DNA from 3 places in the Mesorhizobium sp. IMUNJ 23232 genome. Region 3 is predicted to be linked to each of the others. Evidence: predicted binding sites of a transcription regulator. Region 3 holds the regulator's gene; each other region holds the start of a gene.
What was found. Region 3 encodes PhoB, which activates phosphate uptake and scavenging genes when phosphate is short. Its sites were predicted from a motif close to TGTCATNNANCTGTCAT; they were not measured.
Positions count from the first base shown of each region.

Region 1 (3,273 bases), on a different contig from region 3:
CCCTTTTCGACGACGACCGGCAGGGCGATGCGGCCGCCACGCTCGGCCACGGAGACGATCCACGGGCGCAGGTCGGGCTCGCCGCGAAACGGCCAGTAGAGGCTGATCATATGGCCCCTGATGTCGCCGATAACGGCATCGAGTCCTCGCGCGATGCGGCCCGCCATTTCCGTGCGTATTTCGGCGGGTATGGCGAGCCGCGCCTCGATCAGCCGTTCGCGCTCGGCCTTGCGCCATCGGCGGACATCGGCCCACAAGACCTGATCGGATGGGCGGCCGGAGCCGAGACCTACCTCGATCTCGTGCATGAAACAGGGAGGCGACGCGTAGCGCGGCGGGTCTTTGTCGTCGCGATCGTGATCCATCGGATATCCTCGCTCGTCCGGCTTTTATGAAGAGGCTAGACTTGGCGGGCGAGGGCGGCATGCGCATTCGCGACATCGGGCGTCCGAATGTCCGGAAGGTCATACGCCTGTGCGGAAACGGCCGCCCCAAAGGGTACGGTGCTTGTTTCAGGCGGTCGCGCGCCCCATCCTTTGCATGGCCTGATCGCCATCGAACGGGACGAGTGCAAACACATGACCGCTTTCTCTCATCACGTCGTCGTTGTCGGGGCCGGCTTCGGCGGCCTCGAATTCACGCGCGCGCTTGCCGGCGCACCTGTTTGCGTGACCGTCATCGACCGGCGCAACCATCACCTGTTCCAGCCGCTGCTCTATCAGGTCGCGACCACCTCGCTGGCGACTTCGGAGATCGCCTGGCCCGTTCGGCACCTTCTGCGAAAGCGCAAGGATGTGACGACGCTGCTCGGCACCGTTGTCGGGATCGATCCCACTGGAAAGCGTGTGCTGCTGGAGGATGGCACGGCAGTCGCCTACGACACGCTGGTGCTCGCCACCGGGGCGCGGCACGCCTATTTCGGCCATGACGAATGGGAGCCGTTCGCGCCTGGCCTGAAGACGCTGGAGGACGCGACCACAATCCGCAGGCGCATCCTGCTTGCCTTCGAACGGGCCGAACAGGAGAGTGACCCGGACAAGCGGCGGGCGTTGATGACGCTGGTCATCATCGGCGGTGGGCCGACCGGTGTCGAACTCGCCGGCACGATCGCCGAACTGACACGCGACACGCTTATCGGTGAGTTCCGTAACATCGACACAAGCACAACGCGCGTCGTCCTGATCGAGGCCGGCGACCGCGTGCTCCCAGGTTTCAAGCCGGAATTGTCGGCCTATGCGAAGGCAGCGCTGGAGCGGCTCGGCGTCACCGTCGAACTCGGCCGTCCGGTGTCGGAATGCACCGCCGACGGTGTGGCGTTCGGCGGCGAGCGCCTTCCGGCCGCAACGATCATCTGGGCGGCCGGCGTTGCCGCCTCGCCGGCGGCCGAATGGCTGGGCGTTGCCGCCGATCGCGTCGGCCGCATCATGGTCGAGCCGGACCTGACCGTACCCGGTCACCCCGATATCTTCGCCGTCGGCGACACCGCCCATGTCGAATGGAAGGAGGGGCGTCTGGTCCCCGGCGTAGCGCCCGCCGCCAAGCAGCAGGGCAAGCATGTCGCGGCAACCGTCAAGGCGCGTCTGGCTGGCGACACCGCGCCGCGGCCATTCCGCTACAGGCACGACGGCGACCTTGCCACGATCGGCAAGCGCGCCGCGGCGATCGATTTTGGCTGGATAAAGCTGAAAGGCTGGATCGCCTGGTGGATATGGGGCTTTGCCCACATCTATTTCCTGATCGGCCTCCGGAACCGGCTGACCGTGTCGTTGAGCTGGCTATGGATCTATGTCACCGGGCAGCGCAGCGCCCGGTTGATCACGCAGGGAGATGCCGACAGGAAATGACGGGTGCCAGGGTTGGCGCCGGGTGCGATGGATCATTTGCCGGCAAATGTCATCGACATGTCATTCCTTCTTGCTGGACTCGGCTAAATTTTGGCGCGAAAGTTTTGGTTTCGGGGTCGATCTTTCGCTTTCCAGTTTCACCAGGAGAATCCATGTCCGAGATGCTTCACCCGATATCCCGCCGCTCTTTCCTCGCCGGCGGCGCCGCTGTTGGCGCGCTGATCGTGCTGCATCCTTTTTCCGCGCGCGCTCAGGCCAACCAGGCGCATCTGCGCATCATGGAGACCACAGACATCCATGTGAACGTGCTGCCCTATGATTACTACGCCGACAAACCAAACGACACGATGGGCCTCTCGCGCACGGCCTCGCTGATCGACGCGGTTCGCAAGGAAGCTACCAATGCAATGCTGATCGACAATGGCGACCTCTTGCAAGGCAATCCGATGGGCGACTACATCGCCTATGAGAAGGGCATAAAGGAGGGCGATCTCCATCCCGTCATGAAGGGCATGAACCTGCTCGGCTACGAATGCTCCACGCTCGGCAACCATGAGTTCAACTACGGCCTGTCATTCCTCGATAAGGTGCTGGCCGGAGCGAATTTCCCCTTCGTTTGCGCCAACCTGATCAAGGGCACCGAACTCGCCGCGAACCCGCGCGACGACAAGCTTTACCTCAAGCCCTACGTGATCCTTGAAAAAAAGATCAAGGACGGCTCGGGCGCCGAGCAGCCGATCAGGATCGGAATCATCGGTTTCGTGCCGCCGCAGATCATGCTGTGGGACGCCAAGAACCTGACCGGCAATGTGGTGACGCGCGACATCGTCGAGGCGGCAAAGGCCTGGGTACCGCAGATCAGGGAGGAGGGCGCGGACGTCGTCATTGCGCTCTCGCATTCCGGCATCGACGTCAAGCAGGGCGACATGATGGAGAATGCTTCCTTCTTCGTCGCGGGCGTGGAGGGCATCGATGCGGTCTTTACCGGTCACCAACACCTTGTCTTCCCTGGAAAAAAGGATTTTCAGGAACTCGCGGGCGTCGATACGGCGGCGGGTACGCTGCAAGGCAAGCCGGCGGTCATGGGCGGCTTCTGGGGCTCGCATATGGGCCTGATCGACCTCTTGCTGGAACGCGACAGCTCGCAATGGAAGATCGTTTCTGCGACCTCGGAAGCCAGGCCGATCTATGAGCGCGTCGAAAACAAGAACAAGGCGACGGTCGGCGACGACCAGCACATCGTCGAGGCGCTGAAGGAGGATCACGAGGCGACGCTCGCCTATGTCAGGCGGCCGGTCGGCAAGACGTCCGCGCCGCTCTATTCCTATTTCGCGCTGGTCGCCGACGACCCGTCGGTGCAGATCGTCAGCCAGGCGCAGACCTGGTATATCAAGGACTTGCTGAAGGATACTGAGTGGAAGGATCTGCC
Region 1 covers NZ_JBIRCY010000004.1:60,366-63,638, reverse strand. Annotated here, with positions in the region: gene ACH196_RS03945 (5-formyltetrahydrofolate cyclo-ligase) at 1-365, opposite strand, end outside; gene ACH196_RS03940 (NAD(P)/FAD-dependent oxidoreductase) at 579-1,844, shown strand; gene ACH196_RS03935 (bifunctional 2',3'-cyclic-nucleotide 2'-phosphodiesterase/3'-nucleotidase) at 1,997-3,273, shown strand, end outside.
Region 1: ACH196_RS03935 (bifunctional 2',3'-cyclic-nucleotide 2'-phosphodiesterase/3'-nucleotidase) is a predicted target of PhoB. The motif match lies at 1,892-1,908, and genes of this name have one in related genera.

Region 2 (3,273 bases), on a different contig from region 3:
ACTTCGAGCACGACGAACTCGTTGTCGTCGGCCTTGTCCAGCGCGCGGCCAGCCGAGAACGGCAGATTGTTGTCGTCGCCGACGATGATGTGGGTGTCATCGACGAGGTCGACATTCTCGATCGTGTTGAACGGCATGTCGTAGAAACCTTCGCCGCCGCCCTGACGCTTCCTGTTGTCCGGATCCGAGATCTTCAGCAGGTCGATGTAGCCGATCTTGCGCGCGGCGCCGCCGACATTGGCGTCGGTCATCTCGATCTTGTAGATGCGCTTGAATTTGGCGGACATGGCGAAGCAGTCGGCCGCCGGCTTCTTCGGGTCCGCGCAGGCCTTGTCGACCGTTCCGGCGCCCTGGTCGCGCTCGATGACAAGGGCCGTCGTTGCGTCGATCATGTTGAAGTCGCCGATGGCGTCGCCGCCTTCGGCCGACAGCGGATACAGCCAGCTACGGCCGGTCCAGGCCTTGGAAGCGACGTCGAACTCGATGACGCGCAGCGAACGCTCGCCGTCCTTCTGCTCGGCCGAATGCTCCATCTTGCCGTCCTCCTTGAACAGCGCGCCTTCGAGCATAGCGTAGAGTTTTGTGCCGTCCTTGGACTGCGCCAGCCCCTCGTAGCCGCCCGAGCGCTTGACGTTGAAGGACGGCATCGGCAGCGACGGGTTGGCCTGCAGCGTCAGCGTCGGATGATCGGGCGACTTTACCGGCTTGCCGTCGACGACGGTGTCGATCACGTCGGTCAATTTGCCCTCCAGGTCGAACTTCAGGAGAAACGGCCCGAACTCGTCGCCGACCCAAAAACCGTCGGCGACCGGCTGGATCGATTCGACGTCGAAATCCGAGCCGGTCAGGAAGCGGTTGTCGCTGCCTTCCAGCACGATCGGGAACGGCGCCTTCCTGTCCGGATCGGTCAGGAAGATCGTCTGCATGCGCTCGACGGTGCCCGCGTCCCAGTCGAACTTGACGTGGTGGATCATCAGGGCGGCATCGGTCGAGTTCAGCTTGTTGCCGAAACCGTTGTCGGAGAGCGTCCAGAAGGTTCCGTCACCGGCATTCTTGATGCCGGAAAAACCCTGGACCGGCTGGCCGTCGAAAGGCAGCGACAGGCCGGTGAGGCGCACGCCGTCCTTGCCGGGAACGCTGCCCAGCGCGGTCGCGCGCTTGCGGTCGGGGGTGGTGAATTTTCCGGAGGTCTGCAGATATTCCGGCGCATTTTCCGGCGCCTTGATGATCGTGTTGGCCGGCAGGATGGCGTGGCCGACGAGCGTCGACGGGAACACGGTTTCGTCGGCGAATGCCGCTGTGGTGGTCAGGGCCAGCGCGGCAACAGCCGCGAGAACAGAGTGTCGCATGATTTGCAATCCGTCTTCGAGAGGAATAACGGATCATGCGCTATGGCGGGCTGATGTCGGGCGGTTGAAGGTTCGATGAAACTTCCATGAAGTGCACAGCTTTGCCGGAGCGGCGGCTTTCGGCCGACACCCGACGACCACGCTCAGCCTTGTTTCCCGGAGATAACGCCCCCGCTCACCGCCTCCCGGCATCCCGTCGTCGTCGGGAAGGTCAGTGGTAGCCCCTTCAGCGAGCGCACCGCCAGATAGGCCCAGGCCTCCGCCTCCGTGGCATCGCCGTCGAGCCCGACATCCTCCGCCTGCGCGACCTCGGCGCCGGCTCGCTCGGCGCCATCACGCAGGTCGCCGACGATATGCGGGTTTTTTCGCCCGCCGCCGCAGACGATCCAGAGCTTCGGTTTTTCCGGCATCTGCTCCGCGCTTTTCAGGATCGCCTCCGCAGACACGGCGGCCAGCGTGCGCGCGCCGTCGGCGAGTTCCAGCCCGCTCGCCTTCTCCAGCGTAAAATCGTTGCGGTCGAGCGATTTCGGGCCGTGCTTTTCGAAGAACGGATTGTCGAGATAGTCATCGACCACCCGGCCGATCACCCCGCCCTCGCTGGCGATCGTCCCGCCGGCGTCGTAGGGCACGCCGCCCTCGCGCGACACCCACTGGTCGATCAGCGTGTTTCCGGGGCCGGTGTCGAAGGCAACGGGATCGCCGTGTTCCGGCACAAAGGTGATGTTCGAGATGCCGCCGATGTTGACGAAGACGATCGGATATTTTTTTGCAAAATCCCCCGTCAGCGACCGCGCCAGCGCAGCGTGATAGGCCGGCACCAGCGGCGCCCCCTGCCCGCCGAACAGCATGTCGTTGGAGCGCATATCGTAGACGACGCGAATGCCGGTGCAGGCCGACAGGAACGGCCCGTCGCCGAGTTGCACGGTCACGCCGAGATGCGGACGGTGCAGCACGGTCTGGCCGTGGAAACCGATCAGTTCCGGCTTTGCCCAGTTCTTCGCGCCGTTGCGCAGAAAAAGATCGACGGCGTCGGCGTGGCGTCCAGTGATGTCGCGCTCTAATGCGGCCAGATCGCCCGGCCGCTCGTCGCGCCGGACAATGGCCTTGGCGTCCTCTAGCCCCGCCTCGATGCGCCGGCGGAACGCCGCGTCGTAGGGCACGAAAAGAGACGGCCCGCGCTCGACAAGATTCTCGCCGTCGGTGCGCAGCATGGCGAGGTCGATGCCGTCCATCGATGTGCCGCTCATCAGGCCGATCGCTGTGATAAGGCTCATTTCGACGCCGTCCTTGTGATTCCTTGGCCGGCGATGCTAAAGGCCGGCAGCCGCGCGCGCCATGCGCGGTCCTCCCGTATCGACTTCCGGAACGTCGTCATGCCCGCTTTCAAATCCGATTTCCTGCGCATCCTCTCCGAACGCGGCTTCATCCACCAGGTCTCCGACGAGACGGCGCTGGACGAGTTGTTCCTGAAAGAGACCGTTACGGCCTATGTCGGCTACGACGCGACCGCGACCAGCCTGCATATCGGCAATCTGATCTCGGCCACCATGCTCTACTGGATGCAGGAGACCGGACATCGCCCGATCGCGCTGATGGGCGGCGGCACCTCGATGATCGGCGACCCGTCCTTCCGCGACGAGCAGCGCGGCCTGCTGACGGCGGAGAAGATCGCGGAGAACATCGACGGCATAAAAAAGATCTTCTCGCGCATCCTGCGTTTCGGCGATGGGCCGAACGACGCGATCATGGTCAACAATGCCGACTGGCTGATGAAGCTCAACTATGTCGAGTTTTTGCGTGACGTCGGCCGGCATTTCTCGGTCAACCGCATGCTGACCTTCGACAGCGTAAAACTCAGGCTCGACCGCGAGCAGTCGCTGTCCTTCCTCGAATTCAACTACATGATCCTGCAGGGCTACGATTT
Region 2 covers NZ_JBIRCY010000019.1:43,759-47,031, reverse strand. Annotated here, with positions in the region: gene ACH196_RS16015 (esterase-like activity of phytase family protein) at 1-1,349, opposite strand, end outside; gene ACH196_RS16010 (anhydro-N-acetylmuramic acid kinase) at 1,493-2,623, opposite strand; gene tyrS (tyrosine--tRNA ligase) at 2,723-3,273, shown strand, end outside.
Region 2: ACH196_RS16015 (esterase-like activity of phytase family protein) is a predicted target of PhoB. The motif match lies at 1,425-1,441, and genes of this name have one in related genera.

Region 3 (3,273 bases):
TGCTGCCGCTGGCGATGCCGGGCATCATGACCGGCACGATCCTTGGCATGGCGCATGCGCTCGGCGAGACGGCGCCGCTGCTGATGATCGGCATGGTTGCCTTCATCGTCGACATACCCGGCGGATTCACCGACCCGGCGACGATTCTGCCTGTGCAGATATTTATGTGGGCGGATTTTCCGGAGCCCGGGTTCCAGCAGAAGACATCCGCCGCGATTCTCATCTTGCTGGCGTTCCTGATCGTGATGAACGCCATAGCTGTCATCCTGCGCAAGCGCTTCGAGCGCCGCTGGTAAGGGGTAGAGGGACATGAACATCATGACGGAAGCCAAGGTCGAGCAGAAGCTTCGGGACCAGTCGGTCGGTCCGGCGATCAAGGTAAAGGGCGAGAAGGTCACCGTTCATTACGGCCAGAAGCAGGCGCTGTTCGACGTCAATCTCGACGTGCGCGAAAACCAGGTGACGGCGCTGATCGGCCCGTCGGGGTGCGGCAAGTCGACCTTCCTGCGCTGCCTCAATCGCATGAACGACACGATCCCGATCTGCCGCGTCGGCGGCAACATCACCCTCGATGGCGAGAACATCTACGACCCGAGGATCGACGTGGTCGAATTGCGCGCCCGCGTCGGCATGGTGTTCCAGAAACCCAACCCGTTCCCGAAGTCGATCTACGAGAATGTCGCCTACGGCCCGAAGATCCACGGCCTCAGCAAGAGCAAGGCCGATCTCGACGGCATCGTTGAATCCAGTCTGCAGAAGGCGGCGATCTGGAATGAGGTCAAGGATCGTCTGCACGAGCCCGGCACCGGGCTTTCCGGCGGCCAGCAGCAGCGCCTCTGCATCGCCCGCGCCATCGCCGTGTCGCCGGAAGTCATCCTGATGGACGAACCCTGCTCGGCGCTCGACCCGATCGCCACCGCCAAGGTGGAGGAGCTGATCGACGAATTGCGCGCCAACTACACGATCGTCATCGTGACGCACTCGATGCAGCAGGCGGCGCGCGTGTCGCAACGCACCGCCATGTTCCATCTGGGCTACCTGGTCGAGGAAGGGGCGACGGACAAGATGTTCACCAACCCCGACGACAAGCGCACGCAGGACTATATTACCGGCCGCTTCGGCTGATCCGGCTCAAGGAACACGAGAATGCGCGAACATACCGTTGCCTCGTTCGACGAGGATCTGGAACAGATCGACCAGTTGATCCGCGACATGGCCGATCTGTCGAGCTCGATGGTCGGCGATTCGATCCGGGCGCTGCTGCACACCGACACGGCAGCGGCGCAGCGGATCATTTCCGAAGACACCGTCATGGACGCCAAGCAGCGCGAGCTGGATGACCGGGCTATCACCTTGATCGCCAAGCGCCAGCCGATGGCGCAGGATTTGCGCGCCGTGTTGGGCGCCATCCGCATGGCCGGCGACCTCGAGCGCATCGGCGATCTCGCCAAGAATGTAGCCAAGCGCGTTGGCGCGATCGGCGAGGGCGCCACGCCGCGCGGTCTGTCGCACGGCATCGACGACATGGCGACGCTGGTGCTCGCCCAGATCAGCGGTGTGATTGCCGCCTATACCGGACGCAAGCCGGACGAACTCGACAGGCTGCGCGCCGAAGACGAGAAGATCGACCTCAAATACACTTCGGTGTTCCGCGAATTGCTGACCTACATGATGGAAGACCCGCGCAACATCACCACCTGCACGCATCTGCTGTTCTGCGCCAAGAATCTGGAGCGCATCGGCGACCACGTGACCAACATTGCGGAAAACGCCTATTATGTGCTGACCGGCTCGCAGCTTCCGGCGAACCGCCCGAAACTCGACGAGACGGCGACGACCGTCCTCGCCGAATAATTTCAAGCGAGGTGCGATGATCGCTCCGAAGGTCATGGTGGTCGAGGACGAAGAACCGCTCGGCGTCCTCCTCCGCTACAATCTGGAATCGGAAGGTTATCAGGTCGAGGTCGTCATGCGCGGCGACGAGGCTGAGATACGGCTCCAGGAAAACGTGCCGGACCTGCTGGTGCTCGACTGGATGCTGCCGGCCGTCTCCGGCATCGAGCTCTGTCGGCGGCTCAGGATGCGGCCGGAGACCGAGCGGCTGCCTATCATCATGCTGACGGCGCGCGGCGAGGAGAGCGACCGGGTGCGCGGGCTGGCCACCGGCGCCGACGACTATCTGGTAAAACCGTTCTCGACGCCGGAATTCGTGGCGCGGGTGAAAGCGCTGCTGCGGCGCGCCAAGCCGGAGGTGCTGTCCTCGGTGCTGAAGGTCGGCGACATCGTGCTCGACCGCGAATCGCACCGGGTCTACCGCAAGAAGAGCGAGATCAGGCTTGGGCCGACCGAGTTCCGGCTGCTGGAATTCATGATGCGGCATCCCGGCCGGGTATTCTCGCGCGGGCAACTGCTCGACAATGTCTGGGGCGAGACGATCTACATCGACGAGCGCACCGTCGACGTGCATGTCGGACGGCTGCGCAAGGCGGTGAACACCGGCCGCCTGCCTGACGTCATCCGCACCGTGCGCGGCGCCGGCTACTCCATAAGCGAAGAATGATTGCCCATCCCGTCGCGGTTTCGCGGCGGGCGTCATTCTCGCGCAATCTTCTTCCCCGACAGTGCGCGGCGCGCTCCCGGCCGGCATTAGCGTTTTGTTATCCTTAATTCGATACTTTGGCAGGCATGAAGCCTGCGGGAAACCATATGCAAATCCTGTCCAAGAATCGGAACATCGCCGAGATGGACGCCCTCATGGATGCCCAGGACGACCGCAAGACAAAACTCGTCGACCGGCGCGCCATCCAGGAATCGGTTTCGTATCTAAGAAGTCACGGCTTCGACGCCGAAGAGGTCCAGCGCTGCCTGGTGCGGTATTTCTACGTCGACCTCGACCTGCTCAACGAAGCGCTGACGGAACACTAACCGCCTCGGCGGTCTCAGCGAGATCAATGTGGCCGGCTCTGGCCAGGTGTCTTGGCGCTGACATCGACGCCGATATGCGGCGGCGGAGCGCGATGGACCTTCCGGCGTCGTGTAGCCCTTGCGACAGCCTTGTCTTCGCTGCTGTTTTCCTCGACCAGCCGGCGGCCAATTCGATAGGCCACATATCCGGCCAGCGCGGCGGCGGCCAAACCGAAGCGGGTCATTTCATTGTCCTCCGTCTTTTTGGCTTTCCTGAAGATGCATCTGCCGGAACGGGTTCGGCTTCAGCGTCGGGCGCCATGTATTTTGCGGCGAGCCGTGTCGCCACCACCGCCAGACCGAGCCGGA
Region 3 covers NZ_JBIRCY010000001.1:76,239-79,511, forward strand. Annotated here, with positions in the region: gene pstA (phosphate ABC transporter permease PstA) at 1-296, shown strand, start outside; gene pstB (phosphate ABC transporter ATP-binding protein PstB) at 310-1,125, shown strand; gene phoU (phosphate signaling complex protein PhoU) at 1,147-1,854, shown strand; gene phoB (phosphate regulon transcriptional regulator PhoB) at 1,871-2,560, shown strand; gene ACH196_RS00425 (hypothetical protein) at 2,707-2,925, shown strand; gene ACH196_RS00430 (hypothetical protein) at 3,018-3,273, shown strand, end outside.